DNA from 3 places in the Ammoniphilus sp. CFH 90114 genome. Region 2 is predicted to be linked to each of the others. Evidence: riboswitches for the same ligand, from Rfam matches in the RefSeq annotation. Region 2 holds a riboswitch; each other region holds the start of a gene.
The links. A riboswitch is a leader RNA that binds a small molecule or an ion and turns the genes downstream of it on or off. The one in region 2 is predicted to bind cyclic di-AMP.
Positions count from the first base shown of each region.

Region 1: linked by a shared signal. The riboswitch ahead of EIZ39_RS23865 (aspartate kinase) and the one ahead of EIZ39_RS13255 (potassium channel family protein) in region 2 are both predicted to bind cyclic di-AMP.
Region 3: linked by a shared signal. The riboswitch ahead of EIZ39_RS09070 (hypothetical protein) and the one ahead of EIZ39_RS13255 (potassium channel family protein) in region 2 are both predicted to bind cyclic di-AMP.

Region 1 covers NZ_SDLI01000019.1:18,941-27,038, reverse strand. Annotated here, with positions in the region: gene ahpF (alkyl hydroperoxide reductase subunit F) at 1-414, opposite strand, end outside; gene ahpC (alkyl hydroperoxide reductase subunit C) at 427-990, opposite strand; gene tpx (thiol peroxidase) at 1,117-1,614, opposite strand; gene EIZ39_RS23875 (methyl-accepting chemotaxis protein) at 1,846-2,679, shown strand; gene EIZ39_RS23870 (alpha/beta fold hydrolase) at 2,796-3,575, shown strand; cyclic di-AMP (ydaO/yuaA leader) riboswitch at 3,828-3,970, shown strand; gene EIZ39_RS23865 (aspartate kinase) at 4,156-5,541, shown strand; gene EIZ39_RS23860 (WG repeat-containing protein) at 5,694-7,367, shown strand; gene EIZ39_RS23855 (class I SAM-dependent methyltransferase) at 7,520-8,017, shown strand.
Region 2 covers NZ_SDLI01000005.1:195,095-203,192, reverse strand. Annotated here, with positions in the region: gene EIZ39_RS13285 (NRDE family protein) at 1-544, shown strand, start outside; gene EIZ39_RS13280 (voltage-gated chloride channel family protein) at 643-1,173, opposite strand; gene EIZ39_RS13275 (helix-turn-helix domain-containing protein) at 1,267-1,482, opposite strand; gene EIZ39_RS13270 (DUF2975 domain-containing protein) at 1,493-1,975, opposite strand; gene EIZ39_RS13265 (DUF3231 family protein) at 2,240-3,244, opposite strand; gene EIZ39_RS13260 (TrkH family potassium uptake protein) at 3,293-4,633, opposite strand; gene EIZ39_RS13255 (potassium channel family protein) at 4,666-5,325, opposite strand; cyclic di-AMP (ydaO/yuaA leader) riboswitch at 5,453-5,634, opposite strand; partial or broken gene EIZ39_RS13250 (catalase) at 5,927-7,985, opposite strand.
Region 3 covers NZ_SDLI01000003.1:288,586-296,683, reverse strand. Annotated here, with positions in the region: gene EIZ39_RS09095 (hypothetical protein) at 1-235, opposite strand, end outside; gene kdpC (potassium-transporting ATPase subunit KdpC) at 274-852, opposite strand; gene kdpB (potassium-transporting ATPase subunit KdpB) at 908-2,938, opposite strand; gene kdpA (potassium-transporting ATPase subunit KdpA) at 2,967-4,622, opposite strand; gene EIZ39_RS27710 (potassium-transporting ATPase subunit F) at 4,656-4,733, opposite strand; gene EIZ39_RS09070 (hypothetical protein) at 4,733-5,071, opposite strand; cyclic di-AMP (ydaO/yuaA leader) riboswitch at 5,256-5,398, opposite strand; cyclic di-AMP (ydaO/yuaA leader) riboswitch at 5,761-5,902, shown strand; gene EIZ39_RS09065 (Na-translocating system protein MpsC family protein) at 6,036-6,434, shown strand; gene EIZ39_RS09060 (hypothetical protein) at 6,448-6,651, shown strand; gene EIZ39_RS09050 (helix-turn-helix domain-containing protein) at 7,665-7,892, shown strand; gene EIZ39_RS26500 (hypothetical protein) at 8,050-8,098, shown strand, end outside.

The DNA.
Region 1 (8,098 bases), on a different contig from region 2:
CAGCGCCTGAACAACATCAGGACAGTTGTGGCAGCTCAAGCTGATGTAAGATTCAAAGTGGTAATCCCCGCGCAGGTTTTTCACTTGATCGATGACGCTTTGTTCCACCTTCGGAGGTCTTCCACTGACTTGAAGTAGAGCTAAGACTAAGGAAGTAAACTCATGTCCCAAAGGAATACCCGCAAACGCAACCCCTGTATCTTCGCCTACACGATTGACACCAAAGCTTGGCGTCCTGGATAATGAGGCTTTCTCTACCGTAATCTTCGAAGACATACTAGTCAATTCATCGATCAGAGCAAGCATGTCACGAGATACGTCATCCGAGCCTGCACTGACTTTAAGCACCACTTCGCCTTCCATTAGCTGAAGGTACTGGTTTAATTGTGCCTTAATATCTGCATCGAGTAGCATGTCATGTACTCCTTAGATCTTTCCTACAAGGTCAAGGCTTGGCTTAAGTGTGGCAGAACCTTCTTGCCATTTCGCTGGGCAAACTTCACCTGGATTGTTTCGAACATATTGAGCTGCCTTGATTTTAGTAACAAGTGTGCTCGCATCGCGGCCGATGCCACCTGCATTGATTTCAACCGTCTGAATGATTCCGTCTGGGTCAATGATAAACGTACCACGATCAGCAAGACCAACTGCTTCAATAAGGACATCGAAGTTGCGAGAGATTGTATGAGAAGGATCTCCGATCATGGTATAAGTAATTTTTCCAATGGTCTCAGAACTATCATGCCATGCCTTATGTGTAAAGTGAGTATCTGTTGAAACGGAATACACTTCCGCACCAAGTCCCTTTAAAGTCTCGTATTGATTCTGCAAATCCTCAAGCTCAGTTGGGCATACGAAAGTAAAGTCTGCTGGATAGAAGCAAACTACACTCCACTTTCCTTTCAGATCTGCATCAGTAACTTCAATGAATTCTCCATTGCGGAAAGCTTGTGCTTTAAACGGTTTTACTTCAGTTCCAATTAGTGACATTACAAATTCCTCCTTAGTGTTTGAAAGTGATATATAGCTAGATCAGTCAAAAAACCCTATCGCTATATATAATAATTACAATCTAAATATAATTATTACTTAGTAATAATTATATTGTCAAGACATTTAAGCTTTTTTTGCTGCCTCAATTGCGGCATCATAGTTTGGATGATTGGTTGCCTCAGAAACATATTCCACATAGGTAATCTTATTGTTCTTATCAATAACAAAAACAGCACGTGCCAACAAACGAAGTTCTTTGATAACGACTCCGTAAGCTTCTCCAAACGAAAGATCCCGATGATCGGATAATGTTTGAACCTTATCAATTCCAGCAGCACCACACCAACGTTTTTGGGCAAATGGCAAGTCAACGCTAATGGTTAAAATCGTTACACCTTCAAGATGTGCCGCTTCTTCATTGAATCTGCGAGTTTGTTGGTCGCAAACTCCCGTGTCAAGGGAAGGGACAACACTGATGATCCGGGTGGTTCCCTCAGAATTTTCAAGGGTAACGGGAGATAAATCGTTAGCTAATACCGTAAAGTTAGGGGCTTGATCGCCCACCTTGACTTCATTGCCTAAGAGTGTAATCGGGTTTCCTTTAAACGTAACCTTTGCCATTGAAAATCCTCCTCTAACTATTAAATAAAGCCACACCTAAATTATGTCATTATAATAATTATTTATCAAGTTTATAAGATGTTGTTATATAAGCTAAACCAGCGGAGTAAAAATGTTGTTCAGTGTGTCAAACTTTTGTATAATAAAATTATACAAAAGTTTGACGAAAATTAAGAATTCTGGTACTAATAGAGTAAACATAACTACGAATTTATACGAGGGTGGTCCAATATGTCAGTGGTTCATACTGAAGTAAATAAACTAGAAGCAATTCTCGCTACGATACCTATCTTAAAATCAATGCTGCCCAAAGTGGGCATAGGTGTTTCAAACAGACAGGAGTGGATTGCTTATTATCCTGGCGAAAAAATAAATATTGGCGTAAAACCAGGTATGAAAATTAACCCTAAGGAGCCTCTAGCAGACACAATCAGATACGGCAAGTCAATAAAAGCTGATGTGCCTGCTGAATTCTTCGGGTTCTCGTTCACGGGACTTGCTGAGCCTATTTTTAACGAAAATGGTGAGGTCATCGGAGCCATTGCCATACAGATCCAAGAGCAAAGTGAAAAAGAGTTGCTTCGCTTCTCTGAACAAATAGTGAAATCTATAGGAGAGGCAAACATGGGAATTACCACGGTTGCAAAAGGAGCAGACGAGTTAGCTAACATTAGCAATAACTTGCTCCTGCAATCTAAACAAGCCAGTGAAGAAGTGAAAAAGTCAGACGAAGTCCTGACTTTCATCAAACACATTGCTGATCAAACCAATCTATTAGGACTTAATGCATCAATAGAAGCTGCCCGAGCAGGGGATATGGGACGAGGGTTTGGTGTAGTAGCAACCGAAATTCGTAAATTATCCTTAGAAACGGTTAATTCTACCGTAAAAATCAGAGAGACATTGACCAATATGCAAAAGTCTATGAATGCTATTTCTAATTCCATTGCCAAAGTGGTAGAGGTTGGGAATACGCAAGCTAAGTCAACGGATCAAATCTCTCAGTTCATTAAAGAGATTGACGAGCTTGGTAAAGAGATAAATAAATATGCTTCTCAGTTGTAAATGAAGGGCCTTTCCTAACAAGTAACTCTCTGTTGACGTTTAAATCTCTCAAATGTACGATACATACAATGGGTTATTATGGAATTAAACGATCACGGAGAATGGAGGTCAAGACAATGGAGATGAAGTATCAAACGTGGGGAGATCCAAAAAATCCACCCGTGTTACTCCTTCACGCCCTTGCCTGTCACAGTGGCTGGTGGAAGTGGGTAACACCCTACCTGGAGAAGGAGTACTATCTGATCGCCCCTGATTTTCGAGGTCACGGTCAGAGTCCTTGGGCCGATAGCTACCGTTTCGATGATTACGCAAGAGACATCGAGGAGCTTGTCGAGAAATTCGACGGGCCTTATGCCATCGTAGGTCATTCGATGGGAGCCTATGTGGGGCTCAAAGTGGCTAGTCGGGGGGTTCGTCCTCCTTCAGCTTTACTAGTCGCTGATATGAAAATGGACTCCCCGGAAGAGGAGTTAGCTGGCTTACACAAAGCTGCTCAAAAGAGTGGACGTATTTACGACACTCTACAAGACGCTGTGGCTAATTATAGATTCCTGCCCCCTCAGCACGCCGCCCCGAAGGAACGAGTGGAGCAAGTTGCTCAGGACTGCTATCATGAACAGGAGGATGGGCGTTGGGGAGAACGATTTGATCGACGGGCACTGGCCATCGAAAAGGTTGAAGCAGTGGCACTGGCCGAACAGGTTAACTGCCCCACCTGGTTCGTTCGTGCGAAGGAAAGTCAAGTAATGCCAGCTGAGGGCGCTAAAGAACTTGCGCGGATCACGGGTGGACCACTGCACGAGATGGAAGGGGTCTTTCACCACCTGCCATTAGAGGCACCCGAAGCGTTCGCTAGCTTGATCCGGGAGTTCATGATCCAAACCAATAATAAATAATTAGGAAGTCCTCGTGTTTTATTTCGAGAAGGCTGCTATGGCAGCCTTCTTTCTTTTTGTTGAGTAATCGGAGATCGCTCCCATCCTGATTCATGAGAGAATTCTAATTTCATGGAGTATTTGGGAGGAATAATAAGAATAAAAGGGCTGCTGGTTATAGGACATGGTTTTTTGAATAAATATACCAGGATATTACAAGCAGGCTTGATTTCCATAACTACCCAAATAGTATAAACTTAAGAAAGTAAAAAAACAGCATAACGGCCTAATCCCAGTACACTGGGAGCGGAGGAACCAAGTAAGTGGGGTTAATTTTACAATTTGTAGAAGGGATGAGTTAGCTCTTTCGCCATCCTACCCGTCAGCTAACTTCGTCGGCTAAAGCGAAGGAGGTCATAGACCGCCAAAAATCAAGGGGGCTTTTTGTACTGTTAGCATTGTTAAATGTGGGCAGTACGAGGTGTAAAGTTATTCTATTGGTTAAATAAATATGCAGGTCTTTTTGTGCTGTCTAAATTCTTATTCATGCTAGGCAGCATGATTCAAATGAATATTATACTTAAGAAATGAGGGCGGATGGATGAAGATATGTAAATTTGGCGGGACTTCCTTGGCTACTGCTTCACAAGTGAAAAAAGTGAGTGACATTATATTAAATGATCCCACTCGAAAAATAGTAGTTGTATCTGCCCCTGGCAAACGCTATAAAGAAGACATTAAGGTGACAGATCTTTTGATTTCTTGTGCCGAGAAGTATTTGGAGAATAAGCCATACCAAGAAATTTTTTCTGCAGTCCTTTCCCGCTACGAGGAAATGGTTCGTGGTTTGGAGCTGTCTGATGAAATCCTAGATCACATAAGGACGGATCTTTCTCAGCGGCTATATTCTGATTCACAAGATAGAACGAAGTATATGGAGTTGCTTAAAGCGAGTGGAGAGGATCATTGCGCGAAGCTTGTGGCTGCCTACTTGCGAAGTAAGGGAGTTGAGGCTCATTATATCGATCCTAAAGAGGCGGGGCTGCTTTTGACTAAAGAAAATGGGAAAGCACAGGTGCTCCCAGAGTCCTACCTTCGTCTCCGCGTTCTAAAAGAAAAATCGGGAGTTCTAATTTTTCCGGGCTTTTTCGGCTATAATCCTGAGGGTACGGTTGTGACCTTTTCCCGAGGGGGATCAGATATTACGGGTTCGATCCTTGCTGCAGCTGTCCAAGCGGATCTTTATGAGAACTTTACAGATGTAGATTCGGTATTTGTCGTAAATCCGAATATTGTCAACAACCCTCGTGGTATCAACAAATTGACCTTCAAGGAAATGAGGGAGCTTTCTTATTCAGGCTTCGAAGTTTTTCATGATGAAGCTCTTATCCCCGCTTTTCGCGCGAAGGTTCCTATATGTATAAAAAACACCAACAATCCATCCGCACCAGGAACCATGATTGTGAGCAGACGAGAAGCAGACTCCAACTTAGTGGCCGGCATTGCTTCTGATGAAGGCTATTGCAGTATTTATCTTTGTAAATATCTCATGCACTCAGAGCCGGATTTTGGTTTTAAGCTGAGACAAATTCTAGAGGAGGAGAATCTTCCGCTTGAATATAATCTGTCTGGAAATGATGATATTTCCCTGCTATTCCGAGAGGGGGATTTAAGTCGGGAAAAAGAGGCTCGCATAACGGCACGGATGAAAGCAGAGCTAGCCGTAGATCAACTCATGGTCTGCCGTGATCTGGCTGTCGTGATGCTAGTAGGACCGAAGATGAGAAATAATCTCTCTGTTTTATCTAAAGCTTCGGGTGTACTGTCCAGGCAAAAGATCAATGTGGAATTAATCAACCAAGGCTGCTCGGAAGTAGGCATGATGTTTGGGGTCAAAAAGAATCACATGAAAAAGGCGGTCCATGCTCTCTATCAGGAATTTTTTGAGGTTTATCATACGACCAAAGGAAAAGTAGCAAGTTTGTAACCACAGAAAGGCGAGCTCAGGTAATTCCAGAGCTGGTCTTTTCTTATTTATATGGGATAAATTCCCTCTAGGGATGTTGCAACCATTTGTTCCATTGCAAGTCTAAGATTTAGCGTACTAATAAATCAAAAATAAAGAGGTCATTTTTAAATATGAAAAAATCTCTAAGCAAAATCATCCTGTCTTGTTCGGTCCTTCTAGCAGGTTATGCTCTCACTCTTCCTTCTACTTATGCAGAATCGAATATAGTCTCAAGTGAGATGACCTTTACGGATCTATCCCCGTCTTTCTGGGGATATAAAACGATTCAATGGGGAGTGCAAGAAAAGATCATCACAGGCTATCCTGATCATACCGTGAAACCCACAGGTTATGTGAAAGAGAGCGAATTTTTGACGATGCTGGTGAAGGGCTATAAAAATACCAACCAAGGACTATCTACAAGCAGTACACATTGGGCCGAGCCATTCTACAACAAAGCGAGGGAGATGAACTGGCTTGATAAAAAAGAGATAGTAAATAAGCCAATTACTCGTGGGGATGTAGCTAAATTTATGGCATCCAGCCAGGGATATCATCATAATGTGGATAATTCCGTGCAATTTGTGTTGAATCATCGATTGGCAAGCGGCAAAACGGAGGCAACCCTAGAAGGATTTGATAAAGGGGCATTGGTGACAAGGGCGGAAGCTGTTCAAATACTAAAAAATTTGAAAGAGAAAGGTCTGACAACAGCGAAAGAGCGACCGGTCACACTCTCTCGTACATTAGTGAAACAGAAACCACAATTATTTCCGATAGAAAAGAGAGATAAGAATGGTAACTTCATCTTTGGACTGATAGATAGGAAGGGCAAGGTTGTTGTCCAACCTCAATATAAGAGTATCCTGGTACCGAATGGGGATCAGCCTATTCTTGTCTCTGTTAAAGAAAATGAGTATAAATATATTAATAAAAATGGAAGCCTTGCGTTTCCGGGTACATTTTCTTGGGCCAATGAGTTTTCGGAAGGTCTAGCCGCTGTAACTCTGGCGAAGGGAACTGCAAATAACCGAGAAGGTTATATCAATGAAAGTGGAAAAGTAGTTATTCCTCCTTCATTCTCTTACCCTGGAGGTTTTTCATACGGTTATGTATCAGAGGGGTATGCTCTTGTTGGGTTAGTGGAAAAAGGAAAGGCGACTATAACCTATGGAATTATTGATCGTAGTGGGAAACGAATAGCTTCGGTTGATTATGATATCTCGCATGAATTAGTAGGTTATAATGAAGGGACCTTGCTGATGAAACGTCATATTGAAGGGAAGGGTTCTGAATACTATTTTGCCGATCTTAACGGAAATCAAGTATCTTCTAACACGTTCACGCAAGTACAATATTTCTCAGAAGGACTTGCAGCAGCCCAATTGGGTCAAGACGAATGGGGGTACGTGAATACCAGAGGAGACTGGGTCATACCGGCTAAATACAAAACAGCCCAAGACTTTTCAGAAGGATTAGCTGCTGCCGGTATACAAGCAGAAGATGGCCGTTGGAAATACGGCTACATCGACTACAATGGAAATTGGGTCATCGAACCTATTTATGACCATGCTGCTCCTTTCTCTGAAGGATGGGCTTCGGTAGAATGGAATGGCGAATGGCTCTGGATAAATAAAGAAAATAAAAGGCAATTAAGCGATTTTCCTTACCAGGTTACGGGTTCGTTCTCTCCATTTATCAATGGATTATCGCAAGTTGTCCTTACAGATGGAAAGAGCACAACACAAGCTTATATCGATAAAAAAGGGAAGATCATATGGAAGCAAGATCCGTACTTTAAGTAAGGAAGTAATATGTATGTATGCCATTCATATTTTACAAACGGATCGATCTAGCTGCTCTGGTACGATCAAATAGTCGAATGAATAGGATACCTCATAACGTGCATAATGACGTTGTTCCCTCAGTTTAGGCCATAAAAGGGAGGACATTCAGATTGAAATACGCGAATGGATATCTTGATATGCTGGCTTGGTTTGGGATTGGAGGTGCACACCCAGGAGGGTTGGCTTTAACGAAAGAAGTCCTACAACGAATAAAAATAGGACCAGAAACGAACATCATCGATATAGGGTGCGGTACAGGACAGACAGCTGCTTATTTGAAAAAAACCTTTCAATGCAAGGTATCAGCTTTAGATAGAAATAAAGTAATGTTAGAAAAAGCGAAGCACGATTTGCGAAAGAGAAACTTAGTATTTTTCTCATCAATTAAAGTACTGTGTTTTTCAAATGGAAAAAGGGTGAATCGGGCCTTAAAAGTACACACCACGTTTACTAGTCTGACAAAATCCATTTTTGCCTATAACATATTCAGATGTGCATCCATACTATGTATTACACCAGCTACAGGTAAACTCATTGATCACCTCCTTTCGGGAAGAAACGACACGAAATTGGTCGTTTCTTTTTCATATTCAAAGAACCCTTTTTGATCTCTTGAATTTAACGAAATTATACATTTGACTTAGATATTTGCCCTTCCCTTGTCCTTAATATTACATATGATAGAGTAA
Region 2 (8,098 bases):
TCTAGCGGATGCACGCTCCAGGGGGGAGTTAGTCAGCGACTATCTCATCGGCCATGATTCTCCTGATGCTTATCTTAAGAAAGTGAAAAATAACAGTCGTTCTTACCAAGGCTTTAATCTGCTCGTTGGTGATCTTGAACATTTGTGGTACTATTCCTGGCTTAGTAATTCCATAGATGAAGTCACTCCTGGTATTCATGGCCTGAGTAATGCCGAGCTTAACACCACCTGGCCCAAAGTGGAAAAAGGAAAGCAACTTCTCCATTCATGCCTCCAAAAGCCAACCCTGAATAAGGATTGCCTGTTTGAAGTGCTTGCGGATGAGAAGCAGGTGAAGGATGAAAGTCTACCGGACACGGGTGTAGGTATAGAATGGGAACGCATCTTATCCCCCGTGTTTATTGCAAGTGCGAACTATGGCACGCGTTCGTCTACGCTCATGACCATAGACTATGAGAATCGGGTAACCTATACAGAAAGAACGTTCCTGTCCAGCAAAGAAAAAGCGGAAGAGGTTTCCTTTACTTTTGCAACTCAAACTTGAGAAAATCGAGATACACTAAAAAAACGGATGCCATGCATCCGTCTTCTCACCATGGAGCTCCGTTAGCGTGAGGAACTACACGCATCCTCACTTTACGATTACTGACTCTTATTTTGGTAAGACAATCCAGTAAAGATCATACAAGTAATAAAGGCAACGATGGCAACGATGAGTCCAAACAGAAGACCAATAAATGCCATAAAGGTATCATCACCAGGAAATGACGGCTCCAATGTAATTAACTTATAAACGATATATAAGGCTAATACCATATAGAAACTGCTCCCCAAAAACCCCATCTTTAATCGATTCTTTTTACTCCCTTGCCACCCACGATTCATCGACACCCACAAAACGATGCTGGTGATCACCGCACCTATCATAATTAGGAGGTGAATAAAAGGGATACTTAACTGAGTAATGAGATGCAGAACCAACCCCACTCCAGTAAACAATACAACATTAACAATAAATAGAAATCCTCCTCCAAACCAATGCTGTTGATACCACTTGGTGTGTTGAAGCATTCGTACTAGTTTGTTGTTGTTTCCTTGCATCAGGACTATAGCTTTTCTTAGCATGATAATCACAAAAACTCCAACAAGGCCCAATAATAAAAACAGTGTCATATCAAACTTCCCCTTTATCAATTTGATAATTTCAAATGCCATCCCGAGAGTGCTCTCATGATTTGTGCCTCCAAAGGTTTATAGGGGGAAATCCTAGGTGTCTTCGTCCCTTTTGTACTCTAAAATATCTCCAGGCTGACATTCTAAAGCCTTGCAAATGGCCTCTAAAGTTGAAAATCGGATGGCTTTGGCCTTTCCATTTTTCAGTATAGAAAGATTAGCCATCGTTATTCCGACCCTCTCCGAAAGTTCTGTTACGCTCATTTTCCTTTTAGCCAGCATCACATCAATGTTGATGATTATTGCCATGTTATTCACCTCAGACCGTTAAATCATTTTCTGATTTTATATTTATAGCTTCTTGCAAAAGTCTTTGGAGAACAGCAGCAAAGACTGCGATAACCATGGAAGCAAAAATAAGCACCAACCCAATGAGTATGATACCTGGAGCATCATCTCTTTCCGCGATGAGATAGAAGAGCGGCATTCCTGCCACATACAAACCACTAATGGTAATGGCACAATTTTTTATTCTCTTTAGAGACTTTACAGATCGTACCGAGAACGCTTTGTTCTGATCAATAAACGTTAAAAGTTTAAAAGCCTGAAACAGAGCAAAGTAAAAAGGTATAGCGGCTCCATACATCACGGCGAAAACGAAATACTTTAGATAAGCAGCATCTGGATACAGTACTGCTGTAAAATTCCCTATCTCAGGTACCAAGAAAAGGCACAAAGCAAGAACTGGGATTCCCATAAGAAAAACAGCTATCTTTAAGAAAAGTGTCGTACTTCGTTCCATAAAGAGCACCTCACTTATATTTTTAATATGATTTTAACTCATAATTTATTGTTTTTCAATAAATACTTATTGATATTTATAACATTATTATTGTTAGGTTTGTCTCTTCAGCTGGTTTGAAATGTGATCGGAGGTTGGGTTGGGGCGTGCTGCATTTCCTTCAGGGATGCTGGGAGATAATTATGGGGTGACATAGGTAGAGCTTGAAGGGAATCATATGATACTTCCACATCAAGCTCATTCTCTACTTCTTTAATTATTAAATTATGTTTGAGCTATTTCTTTTCTGTCTGGTGCTTTCGGCGGTTCCTCGAAGTATCCATGTTTAATTAATAAGTTAACTCCATCCTCCGCAAATTGGCCTACCTCAGCCATAATTCGAGTATACTGGGCAAATAAATCTCTCCTTGTACTTTCACTTAAGGAGAGACCATATAACGACATGCCATACGCATTTAAGTTTGCTACTAATGTTAACATTAGCTTATCTGAAAACGGAGGAACGGTTGAAGTAGTAATACCTATTCCTCCAAACGTTGGAGGGATTAGGTCATCTTCTTTTAACAATGAACTGAAGATTTCCATGAACTTCATCGATAAATGTTTACCTCGCAACATGTATTTTTTTACATCTTTATCTCGAGCGCATTGACTGAATGCACTCATTAATTGCTGACCAATGGCATTGCGCTGAATATTCAAATATAGATGTGTAATCTGTACAGTATGCAGGGGTCTTCGCTCTCCCAGCCACCCTGTTATGAATCCTTGTTCTTTTACAAAATCAACCTTGTCAGGATATGGAACATAGGGAGAACGAACATAAATTCCTTTCTCAAGCAATAGATCCATGATTTTATTCTGGATATGCGAAAAGGAATGAAGTCCTTTTATGAAAAAGTCTCTTAAATCATACCGTGGACAACAAGAGACTGCTAATCCATACGTTTCAATTCCTATCCTAGCCATATAATGTAGGTACTGTATAATAAAAGTGTCTGTAAACAGTTTAGGTGCAGATTTATTAATATCATCTTTGGTCATTCCCATTGGAATAGGGAATTTCTCTTTTTGAAAAATCTCCTGCAACTGTTTTATTCTATCTTCTTTTAAAGACAGTTTTTCCTCCGTTAGTGAAATGATCTCGGGATCTTCCAGCGTTGATAAAAAGTGTTGGATCATACATACATTCAACGTTTCCATTTCATATACTTTCCACAAATTCGCGACTTCTGACGAAGTCATTTGTATAGATGAGTTTCCTTCCATAAAATACCCCTTCCTATATTTATATGGAATATTTTGTCCAACAATCTTCTATCCGATTAGAATCCTCTCTTCCACGTACTTCACCCTACTTTTATCACTGAATTTCATCAGTGCAAATGCCATCGTTAATGGACCAATTCTCCCAATAAACATGAGAATGGTGATCAGTACTCTGCCCATTGGAGATAGGTCTGCTGTCAACCCTGCTGATAATCCGACGGTACCGAAAGCTGAAATCGTCTCAAATAAAATGAGTACAAGGTCCGCTTGTTCCGTATACGTAAGGATAAAGAAAATAACACTGATAAACATAATCGCGGTAACGGCAATCGAGAAGGCTTTATTCACCAGCTCCCAAGGAATCCTTCGCTTAAAGATGCTGACGTTATCTTTCGCTGTTAGAACTGACCATAGGGCTAAGAGCATGAGAGCGAATGTTGTTACTTTTATCCCCCCACCTGTGGAAGCAGACGAGGCCCCGATAAACATCATAAACATCATAAAGACCAAGGATGGGACCATCATCTGCCCTATATCAATCGTGTTGAATCCTGCCGTACGGGTAACCACCCCTTGAAAATACGAAGCCCACCACTTATCCGCGAGAGGAAAATTACCAATCGTGTCTGGATTACTGAACTCTGTTGCAAATATAATTAGAGTTGCAATGATATTGAGAATTAAGGAAACAAGTAAAGCAATTTTTGAGTGCAAGGATAGTTTCCGTAAGGATTTCTTGTTCCACAAGTCCAAAATAACAGTAAATCCAATCCCACCAGCCATAAATAAGAAAGTGATAACAAGATTAATGGTAGGGTCTCCAACCCACTTGCTTAAACTGTCAGGCTCCAGACCGAATCCAGCGTTATTGAATGCAGAAATAGAATGAAAGATCCCATAGTACAAGGCGGTACTCCAAGGCATCTCATACGACCAACGAAGGGCTAGCAGAAGAGCACCAACGGATTCCATGAAGACGGTTAAGGAAATAATTAATATCACCAGCTTGACTACTCCTTGAATAGAAAACTGATTTAAAGTACTTTGCAGTACCAACCTTTCTTTTAAACCAATCTTCTTTCCCAGGATGATAAACATAAAGACCCCAGCCGTCATAAAGCCCCAACCGCCAATTTGAATTAACGCCAACAGTACAATTTGTCCGAACAGCGTGAAGGTCGTTCCTGTATCAACAACGACTAATCCGGTCACACAAACAGCAGAGGTTGCTTCAAATAACGCATCAATAAATCCCAATTGATGTCCTGGTCGTGTAGAAATCGGAAGCATTAGAAGTAAGGTTCCTACAACAATCAGAAAGCCAAATCCAAGTATAAGCAATCGAGCAGGATGAAGCTCAATAAGATTGAATTTTTTTAATGAAATCATAGCGCAATACCTCTATATTGTTTTGGTAGAATTTATATAATATGTTGCTCAAAGCGCCTTAGATCTCGGTTCTCTCCTATAACAACAAGGATATCATCTTTCTGAATCGTATCATCAGCTTGGGGTGCAATATTAATATGGGCTCCGCTCTTAATGGCCATCACGTTCACCCCAAACCTAGCACGAATATTCAATTCGATAAGAGATTTCCCGACGAGCCTTTCTCCTGCAACGACTTCAACTACACTATAATCTTCAGCTAACTCAATAAAATCCAATACATTAGGTGAAACCAAATTATTCGCTATTCGGCTGCCCATATCTCTTTCAGGAAATACGACCCGATCGGCGCCAAGCTTATATAGAACCTTTCCATGACGCTCATTTTGTGCCTTTACTGTAATTTGCTTTACTCCTAATTCTTTCAGAATAAGTGTGGTGAGAATACTCGCTTGAATATCATCTCCGATCGCTACGACGACGACATCAAAGTTCCGAATCCCAAGCTCCTTAAGGGCTTGCTCATCTGTTGCATCTGCTTGGACTGCATATGTGACATATTGAATATATTCTTGTATTCGTTCTTCACATGAATCAATTGCCATCACTTCATAACCCATTTCATAGAGAGTTTTAGCTACACTCGAACCAAAACGTCCCATACCGATCACTGCAAATGTTTTTGCTGGCATGCTATGGCTTCCTTTCAAGTTTACATTATTTAATTATCATTTCCAGTAAAGACAAAAAACCACAAAGAGAGTATCTCTTCGTGGCTTCTTCACGCATCGTCAAAAACACCATGCATCGGCACGATTATCCACCTCTCTTTATACGCTTACGAGGTTAGCTGTCGGATTCGGGCGTGAGAGTCGCCCTACCTGTGAAGAATATAGTCCACACAAGATTCACCCCCTAATTTGTGTTCTCTTCAACAGAACAAGAACACAAACCAAACTTGGGTCCCCCGCTTCCAATTCGGAACTCAGCGATTTGATTTTACTTATGCAAGATATCTTACTTCTTGCCTACATTTTTTGCAAACATTTTATTAAGCTCAACTAAGTTATTGAATTAAAATCTTACATTAAAGAATTTTAAACTTTGCCAAAGAGCCACCCCTAAAAAGAAAACCACCATGACCAAAGTTAGCCAAGAGTGGAAGCTCTTTTTGTTTCGTAATATTTTGTAGGTAGAGAATATGAGAATGCAGATGAATATAGCCATTCCTGTAATGGCTATTAGACTATAAAGAACGAACATTATCAACTTCCTTACAGATTTTAGAATTATTTATTTACGATTCCAAAAACGCCGCTGAGTGATAGCAGTTTAGAAGTTCACTACAGAAGTTGGGATTTTTGGCGGCAAAAACGACACCCGCTAAATTATTCTTTTTTGATGCCTGGATATAACTCAGTGCCGTTGTTGCTATTCTGATCGGTTTATAGTGTTTATAGGCTCCCTGAATAAATTCCACGATATTTCTATCCAATTCCTTTTGATTGTCTGAACGTCCACCTACGACATATAGCGAGTCATGAAGTACGTGATGGGTGGAAAGAAAGATCTTATTGACCTTAAATTTCGTACCATCCTCTCCAATGACCGTTCCAAGCTTGTCACTAACCATATCTACAAAAACTCCATTTTGAACAAGCATGTCAATAACACTCTTGACCTCTTTACCATGAAATCCATGTCCAATTAAAACCCCAACCCTTAATGAATGAGGATAATGAACTGTATTCGCTTGACTTAATGCAGGGGATGAAGCTGTATCCGATACATGCTGGCCGGTTGGAGGCTTAACTCCAACATGATTAGCAATCCTTGTCGCCATTTCCTTATCAACATGAACAAACATATCAACAACCTGCTGACGAACGGATTCGCTCTCAACTTTTGCCAGTTCGAAACTAAAGGCTTCTATAATGTGCTGCTTTTCAACGAGAGACATACTATTCCAAAATAACCTTGCATGAGTGAAGAAATCTTTGAAAGATTCACTGCTGGCCTTAATCTTAGGACCTTCTACATGCTCTGGATAATGGACAAACCCACCTTCCTCTGGAGGGGTCGGTCCTGGTGTATTATTCGCTATGGAGTTTCTATAATAATTAACTTGATCGACATCAATCCGGTGTCGGCTAAATCCGTCTCGCTGGTTATTATGGAAAGGACAAAGGGATCGGTTAATTGGCAAATCCGGGTAATTCGATCCTCCTAACCTGTGCATTTGGGTGATTTTATAGGTGAATGTCCTCCCCTGTAAAATGGGATCATTACTAAAGTTAATCCCCGGAACCAGATTGGTAACGTCAAAAGCGACCTGCTCTGTTTCAGCAAAGAAATTATCTACATTTCGATTCAGTGTCATCTTCCCGATGATCTCAACGGGGACGAGCTCCTCTGGCCAGAGTTTGGTTGGATCAATCACGTCAAAGTCAAATTTTTGTTCATCTTCTTCCGCAATCATTTGTACACCAAGTTCAAAGACAGGATAAGCACCACGCTCAATGGCTTCCCTTAGATCTCGTCGATGATAATCAGGGTCGAGTCCCCCTATCATCAACGCTTCCTCATTAAGCAACGAATGGACACCGAGGATGGGTTTCCAATGAAATCTCACGAAGGTACTTTTCCCCTGTTCATTGACAAAACGAAAGATATTGACACCAAACCCTTCCATCATCCGCCAGCTTCGTGGAACACCTCGGTCCGACATCGCCCACATGACAAAATGAGCGGATTCTTGATTATTAGCGACAAAATCCCAAAAGTTATCATGTGCGGCCGAGGCTGTCGGCATATCGTTATGCGGCTCCGGTTTTAAAGCATGCTGCGAATCTACAAACTTAAAAGCATCATGAATAACAAATACAGGAAACTGAAGTCCTAATAAGTCGTAGTTTCCTTCTTGTGTATAAAATTTGACAGCAAAACCGCGTATATCCCGTGCCGTATCCATGGACCCTTTGCCGCCTTGTACGGTAGAAAAGCGCACAAATACTGGTGTTTTTAATCCAGGTTCCTGCAGGAATCCAGCTTTTGTATATTCTTTCATCGACTTATATAGCTCAAATTCACCATGCACTCCAAATCCTCTTGCATGAACGACTCTTTCCGGAATTCGTTCCGTGTCAAAGTGCATCTGTTTTTGAAAGAAATGAAAATCCTGCATTAATACAGGGCCTCGATCTCCTGCTTTTAAGGTTGACTCGTTATTTGAAACCTTCAGTCCTTCATTCGTCGTCAATCTTTTACCGGTATTTTTTATACGAACCTGCTCTAACTGCTCATTTTTCTTATTTCCATCCCCTTTTTTGTTGGATCCTGATGATTTGTCCATAGAATCACCTCACAAAGCGCTTTAAGTTTAACCCACTTTATATGTATGTGTGCTCTTCCCTTCATTTAGTACAGCGGGTTACACATAAAGACAATGAATGCGCAAGGAGGTTT
Region 3 (8,098 bases), on a different contig from region 2:
GCATGGTGGTAATTCTTGTGTTTGACTTTCTGGCATTGTTTTGGCTCTTTCGGAGTTCTTCCTCCTTGGCATACACTTGTGTCATGCTAGAGAAGAACTCCCTCTCTAGAGAACCATCTCCAGACACGGTTCTTCTCTCTAATAAGCATGCCTTACATTCTGATATCACTTGTGTGATCTCATCGAGGAATTCCTCAATTTGCTTTAGTTTTCTTTGATCATCCATTCCACTCATGGCAGGTAACCCCCGATACCGGTAAGTCAGGCTGTCGATCATTCCTTCTTTAACTCCGCTAACACATCTAGGTTGAGCTTTAAGACATTCACACGAGGCTCACCGAAGATCCCCCATTCTTTTCCTTGTGTGTTCTTTTCAATTAAAGTTTGAATGGTCGCTGCATCTAGACCTGTATTTTTCTCAATGCGAGGAATCTGAGCAATGGCTGCTTCAGGGCTAATATGTGGATCCAATCCAGAACCAGAATTGGTCATTAGATCCATCGGTACTTCACTTACAGGAACATCTGGGTTTTCTGCTTGCCACTTCGCTATCGATTCCTTGGTTCGATTCATCATGTCTTCATTAGAAGGCGCATAATTGTTCGAACCTGAACCTGAACCGTCATGTTCAATACTTGAGATTCGCCCATGAAAGAGACCTGGGTCATTGAAATTCTGACCAATCAGTTCGGATCCAATGACTTGTTGTTGCTCATTCAAGATTAGACTTCCGTTCGCTTGGTAAGGAACAAGGGCTTGTGCAATACCTGTAACCAGTAAGTGATATCCTAATCCACATAACAGCATCAAAACGACACTTAAACGTAAACTTTTGAATAAATGAGATCCCATTGGGGTGCACCCTTTCGCATCGTATAGTAGAAGGAGGGCTTACCCCTCCTCGTCATTAGACCAATAGATTTAATAAAACATCAATTACCTTGATTCCGATAAACGGTGCAATGACACCGCCTAATCCATAGATAAAGAGATTCCTTCTTAATAATTCCGAAGAGCTCATCGGCTTGTAGACTACTCCCTTCATCGCTAACGGGATGAGCATGGGGATGATAATGGCATTAAAGATGAGCGCGGATAGAATCGCTGACATCGGTGAACCTAGACCCATGACATTAAGAACCGCCATCTCAGGAATTGCAAACATAAACATCGCCGGGATAATGGCAAAGTATTTGGCTACATCGTTGGCAATACTAAAGGTCGTCAACGCTCCACGGGTCATCAGTAACTGCTTACCAATCGAAACTACTTCAATGATTTTGGTAGGATCTGAATCCAGGTCTACCATATTGGCTGCTTCCTTGGCCGCAGCGGTTCCAGTATTCATCGCTAATCCGACATCCGCCTGAGCGAGCGCTGGTGCATCGTTCGTTCCGTCCCCTGTCATTGCCACGAGTTTCCCTTCCGCTTGCTCCTTGCGAATGACATCGATTTTATCCTCTGGTTTGGCTTCTGCGATAAAATCATCAACTCCGGCTTCCCGGGCAATCGTCGCTGCCGTCAGTGGGTTATCCCCCGTACACATAATCGTCTTAATGCCCATTTTTCGCAGTTGCTCAAAACGCTCACGCATACCAGGCTTAACCGTATCTTTCAGATAAATGAGTCCAAAGATTTCTTGACCCACAGCGACAGCCAGCGGTGTTCCACCTTCCTTGGCAATTTGATTGCTCTTGGCATCTAAATCCGCAGGAATCTGACCTCCATGAACGGATACCCATTTCTTCACGGCATCGACGGCGCCTTTGCGAATTTGACGTCCATCCTCTAAATCCAATCCACTCATGCGAGTTTCCGCTTTAAATTCGATAAAGTCACTTCCATAAGCCAAGGATTCATTATATTTGAGCTTCTGATTTTTCATTAATTCAAGTACTGAACGTCCTTCTGGCGTTTCGTCCTGCACCGAGCTAATCGCTGCCCAACCAGCTAGGTCCTCTAATTTGGAATCTCCAACTGGGATTAATGCACTGGCCATCCGATTCCCAAAGGTAATGGTTCCGGTTTTATCCAGGATAATCGTATTAATGTCACCAGATGCTTCGACGGCTTTACCGGACATCGCAATAACATTGAATTGGGTGACACGGTCCATCCCCGCAATCCCAATCGCAGACAGTAACCCCCCGATGGTCGTTGGAATTAAACAAACGAGCAAAGCGATTAAGTAGGGAACTTCAAGGGTAAACCCTAAATAGTTGGAGTAAAAAGGCAACGTAACCACAACAATCATAAAGATTAAAGTTAAACTCGTTAACACGGTGTTGAGTGCAATTTCGTTTGGTGTTTTTTGTCTTTGAGCGCCTTCCACGAGCGAGATCATGCGATCTAAGAAGGACTCTCCTGGATCATTGGTTATGCGAACCTTAATTTGGTCACTCACGACACGAGTTCCACCCGTGACAGAACTAAAGTCTCCACCTGCTTCTTTGATGACAAGAGCAGATTCACCTGTAATCGCCGATTCGTCGACGGAAGCCACTCCTTCAATGACTTCCCCATCGCCAGGGATGAGTTCACCTTGAGCTACGAGGACAATGTCCCCTTTCCGTAAATCCGTAGAAGGTACATTCTTAATGGCTCCATTCACGAGCTTTTTCGCTAAGATGTCCTTCTTCGTCTTCTTCAGCGAATCTGCTTGTGCTTTTCCACGCCCTTCGGCCAAAGCTTCTGCAAAATTAGCAAATAAAATGGTGACTAGTAAGATCAATGTAACCGTGACATTAAACCAGAAAGGAACCGCTCCGCCAAACGCACTCGGAAAGATGGTACCGAGTAAGGTGATGACAAAGCCAATTTCCACAACGAACATGATGGGATTTTTCACCATGATACGTGGGTCTAGTTTTACAAAAGATTGTTTCAGTGCATGGATGACCATCTCTGAATTCATCATTGATTTATTATTTTGACTCATTTCCATTCCTCCATCGAGTTCTTCACACTTAGCGAAGGGTTAAGTATTCAGCAATCGGACCCAGAACGAGCGCTGGGAAAAAGGTTAACGCACCAACCAGAAGTACGGTTCCAATGAATACCCCAGCAAATAATGGAGTGTCGGTACGGAAGGTACCTACAGTTTCAGGAACACTCTTCTTTGCAGCTAACGAACCCGCCACCGCTAACATCGTCACGAAGGAGAAGTAACGGCCCAAGAACATCACGATTCCCGTTGAAATATTCCAGAATGGGGTATTGTCTCCTAAGCCTTCAAAGCCAGAACCATTATTCGCTGCGGATGACGTATACTCATACATCGCTTGCGTAATTCCATGGAAGCCTGGGTTTGAAATCGTATCCGGATGAAGCATGACCGCAATCGCTGTAGGAACTAGAATTAAAATCGGATGTACCAACAAGGTTAAGGCAATCAGCTTCATTTCCTTTCCTTCAATTTTCTTACCTAAGAACTCGGGTGTGCGACCCACCATTAACCCAGATAAGAAAACCGCAATCATCGCATACATCAATACGTTTAAGAACCCAGCCCCGACCCCTCCAAAGATGGTGTTTAACATCATATTGGAGATCGTGATCATTCCACCGATTGGTGTTAAGGTATCATGCATCGTGTTAACTGCTCCTGTTTCGGAAGCGGTAGTAACGACAGAGTATAAGGCAGATTGAGCAACCCCAAAACGCACTTCTTTTCCTTCCATGCTTCCTTGCTCATGTTGGATTCCCAATGAATTTAAAGCTGGGTTACCCGCGTACTCAGAAGATAACGAAACACCCGCCATTATTAAAAACATCATGAACATCGAAACGAATAATACGCGGCCTTGCTTCGCATTTCCTACCATATGGCCATAAGCAAATGGTGTAGCTGTTCCTAATAACAACATGAGTAAGATTTGAATCAAATTACTAATCGCATTCGGATTTTCGAATGGATGGGCGGAGTTGACTCCGAAGAATCCTCCTCCGTTGTTTCCTAATTCCTTAATGGAAAGGAAGGAAGCAACCGGTCCTCTTCCGATTTGTTGTTCTTCACCGGTGATTGTCGTTGCCGTAACGGTTGGATCTAACGTTTGTGGCACCCCAAGCAATACAAAGAAAATAGCCGTTACAAAAGCGATGGGGAGCAACACTCGGAAAATGGATCGAATTAAGTCCACATAAAAGTTACCTAAAGGTTTTCCAGCTAATCCACGGATAAAAGCGATAATAACCGCTAACGCAGTACCTGGTGCTGTAAACATGAGGAATACAATCCCCATCATCTGAGCTAAATACGATAAGCTGCTTTCTCCACTATAATGCTGTAAGTTTGTATTGGTCATAAAGCTGATTGCTGTATTCAGAGATAAGGTCGGCTCCATCGCCGTAATCGCACTTGGATTCAGTGGTAGTACGCCTTGAATTCGGAAAAACGTGTAGGTAATCAAAATCATTAAGGTATTCGAATAAATAATAGCCAGCGCGTACTCTTTCCAGCTTTGATTTTGTTTTCGTACACCGCCTAATTTTAAAATCCAGTTATCAAATCCGAAGATGCGATCCACACCTGTCGGCTTGTAATCAAATGCTTTAGTTAAATATAGACCCATAGGTCTAGCAAGTAATAATACTAGAAGCAAGGTAATCCCAACAGAAATCAATGGCGTTGTCAACGTAATCCCTCCAAATGGTAGTTAAAATTTCTCAGGGTTCACTAATACGTATCCTAGATAGATAAAGGTGGCTGCTGTTACCAAACCCAAAACGATCATCATGATCTATCGCTTCCTTTCTCAATTACCTGCTCAGAAAATTTCGCTAGTCCCACCATCGTAGAAGCTAGACCCACAATGATTAACACCATAAAAACGTCCATCATCTTCAACACCTCCTTGTTCTCCGTCACCAAGAAGCCCTGTGAGCTACGTCCTCTTACTCCCTTGTGAACGGCCTGAATCGGTTCAAACCACTCACCCTGGAGCAAAAAAAATAGACCAATGCTTACCTCAACCCCACGAAACGAAATCAAATTCGTACGCAACACCAAATAGGCGTAAAGCGTTCTGTTACTAGCTTGATTTCGTTCCACATGTGGAGAAAAAGTACTCATTGGTCTACCTAACGCCCAGCCGACACGTAGTGCCCTCTTTGCGATCTGTCTCCCTGTTCCTTTTTAAACAGTGGTATTTAATTTTAAGCAAAACAAAAAGACCTGCGTTTATTCATCTTAAAGAAACCTTTTGTCACCCAGATCCCTAGATAACAAAAAAGCCCCCTCAAAATAGGCGGTCATTGACCTCCCTCGCTTTAGCCGACGAAGTTAGCTGACGGGTAGGATGGCGAAGAAGCTTTCTCATCCCTTCTACCGAAGTAGAATTAACCCCACTTAATTGGGTCCTCCGTTCCCAGGTGCCCTGGGATTTGGCCGATCTGCAATTGTTTGCTTGATGTGACTTATTATAATCTCATTTGTCGATCGTTGTGAAGCTTTGAATTGCTTCAATTTCAGCCATTTTTTTGCATTTACCCGAGATTACAATATTGTTTTCTACGTATTTATAACTGTCTTTATCTTTTTCTCCCATTTTCATGGTTTTAGTTAAGTTTTTTATAAATGATTTGAATTTCTAAAGTGTAAGATTTCTATTTATCCTAATAAACAGAGATAGAGCTAGAAAAAATAAGTAAACCATAAATGTTAGCGCAATCAAGATTACTTTTTCAGCTTTTTCTTGTGATTTTCACTCTTTACAAATTTTGTGAACAGCATGTATGATCATCCCATATCAAATGTTATAAACATGCTAATCGCTTAATCTCCTTAAGGAGAGCGGGGGAACCATCGTGATGGCTGCCATCACAGGGGTGAATCTCTTTTGAGTAGGGCTACTCTCATGCCCGAATCCGTCAGCTAACCTCGTCAGCGTTAGAGAGAGGCATCTTTTTTCGCGTGCTTTTCATCACGTTTATTTTGTGGTGAATTCAAAAGCCACAAGAGGAGACCTCTTCTTGTGGCTTTTTTGCGTCCAAAATGCATGTGCTCTCCCCTTTAACCATAATCTAGGAGGATACCCATGGCTTCAACAAAAAAGAAATTAGAAGCAGAGTTAAGCGAAGCATTTATTAAATTCCAAAGAGAATTAATTGGACGTGGTCCACAGGAGGCAAAGACCTACATTGTAGAGGATATGGTTATTCTTCGCTTTAAAGGGGTTCTTACCGTGGAAGAAAAGCACTTGGTTAAAAATGATCAAGGTCGAAGATTAATTAAAAAAATGAGACAAACCCTACGTGAGATGTATAGTCAAGATTTTGAAGCCATTGTTCAACGATACACCGGATGTAAAGTACTAAGTAGTCATAGCGATATCAGCACTAAGACAGAAGAACGTATTGAAGTCTTCGTGATGGATCGAGATGTCGAAAAAATGCTAGACAAAGAATGCACAGGAAAAAAATTATCAGCCAATTAAAAGGGGATCTATCATGATAGAAGAAATTCGTAGACAATTATTTGCTAATCAGAATATGATTGTTGAGGTTATGACCAAGCACCAGACACGCATCCAAGGTAAATTGACTTGGTTAAGTCCAGACAGATCGATGGCAGAGATTACCCTCCATGACGGTCAAATTAAAACCATTACTGACATTGATATCAAAAATGTCGTTGCTTTAGAGAAAGCTTAGCCAATTACAACGGAGAATTATCGAATCTGAGCTATTATAAAAAGATGACTGAAAATCATTCATGTTTATGAGGGTGCCAAACCATAAATGTTTGGCACTCTTTGTTCCCTAGTTCTAAGAGGTCCTATACTAGACATAGCTAATGAAACAAAGTCCACCATGATAAAAACACGAGCAGCAACAATCGTTGGTATTTAATGACTTGATCAAACACCAACACAGATAAACACAGGTATAAGCAAGAACTGCATAAAAATTGTTTTTAACGCAATCGCAGCGTAATGAATAAGTCTTTTGCTCTTCCTGGATGGATAAATAGAAATGCTGTTCCTATCATTAAGATGTAAGAAATAAAGTTTAATGCCATTAGGATAATGAATAAAGTTATTGTTTTGGACAAGATAATAGCTGTTCGGCTAATGGTAAAATAAATAGATTAATTACTGCCTCTGTTTGGTATTCCTGAACAGTAATAAAGGCCGTCAACACTCCAAAAGTAAGTGGAAAAATAAATAAATGGTTAATTTGCATACACAGTCCAATGATATCGTCCCAGTGAACCATTGAACCTGTTCCGTTAGTTTTAATGAATTAAGCCACAAAAATAGCGATAATAACAAAATAACAAACAACAAGATTTTTGAACGTTTCCCCTTCATGATATCCAATTGAATTGGAGTTCCCACTATTGCTCGCTTCCACACGATGGCTCTTTTAGGTTCATTTACTTTAAGCTCAATGTAGCAATTTCCATGTTTATGAATGTCTTCAAGTGTAACTTCTTCGGTAAGCTTCCATTTTGAACAATCCAATTACAAACAACAGACGCAATTCTATTTAGTTTCTAAATAGAATTGCGTCTGTTTTTTTCTAATTAGTTATCAGTATTTTATTTACTTTTAGCAGTAAACTCCGCTTGAGAAACGTTCATAATTTAGACACAAAAATGACGACCGTTTTCTCTTTCATGGTCGTTGACTAATAACATCATCATCTTGGAAGGAGGAGTATGCATGCTAAAAGCAACACTAACCGCAAAAGAAGCAGCTTCATATTTAGGGGTAAGCTACTGGCTCGTATTAGATGCTGCAAGGCAAAGAAAAATCCCACATTTCCGTATTGGGCAACGCATCATGTTTAGACTGGAAAGCCTTCAACAATGGATTGAACAACAGGAGGCAAGTTCAATAATTGCTCCACTTGAAACGCAATCCGGTAAAATCCGAAAGATCCTACCATAAAGTTTTACTAATTTTAAAGGAGCATATTCTATGGAGTCAATCCAAAGCAAATACCCTTGGTTAGTCTCAGCACTTGAGTGTAGTGAAGAGAACCATATCTCCCAAGAAGTAATTCAACTTTTCATACTTTGGATAGCAGAAAATTCGGGGGAACAAAATGAATAAAATCTTCAAAGAACTGAACATCCGTGGGAGCGAAACGTATG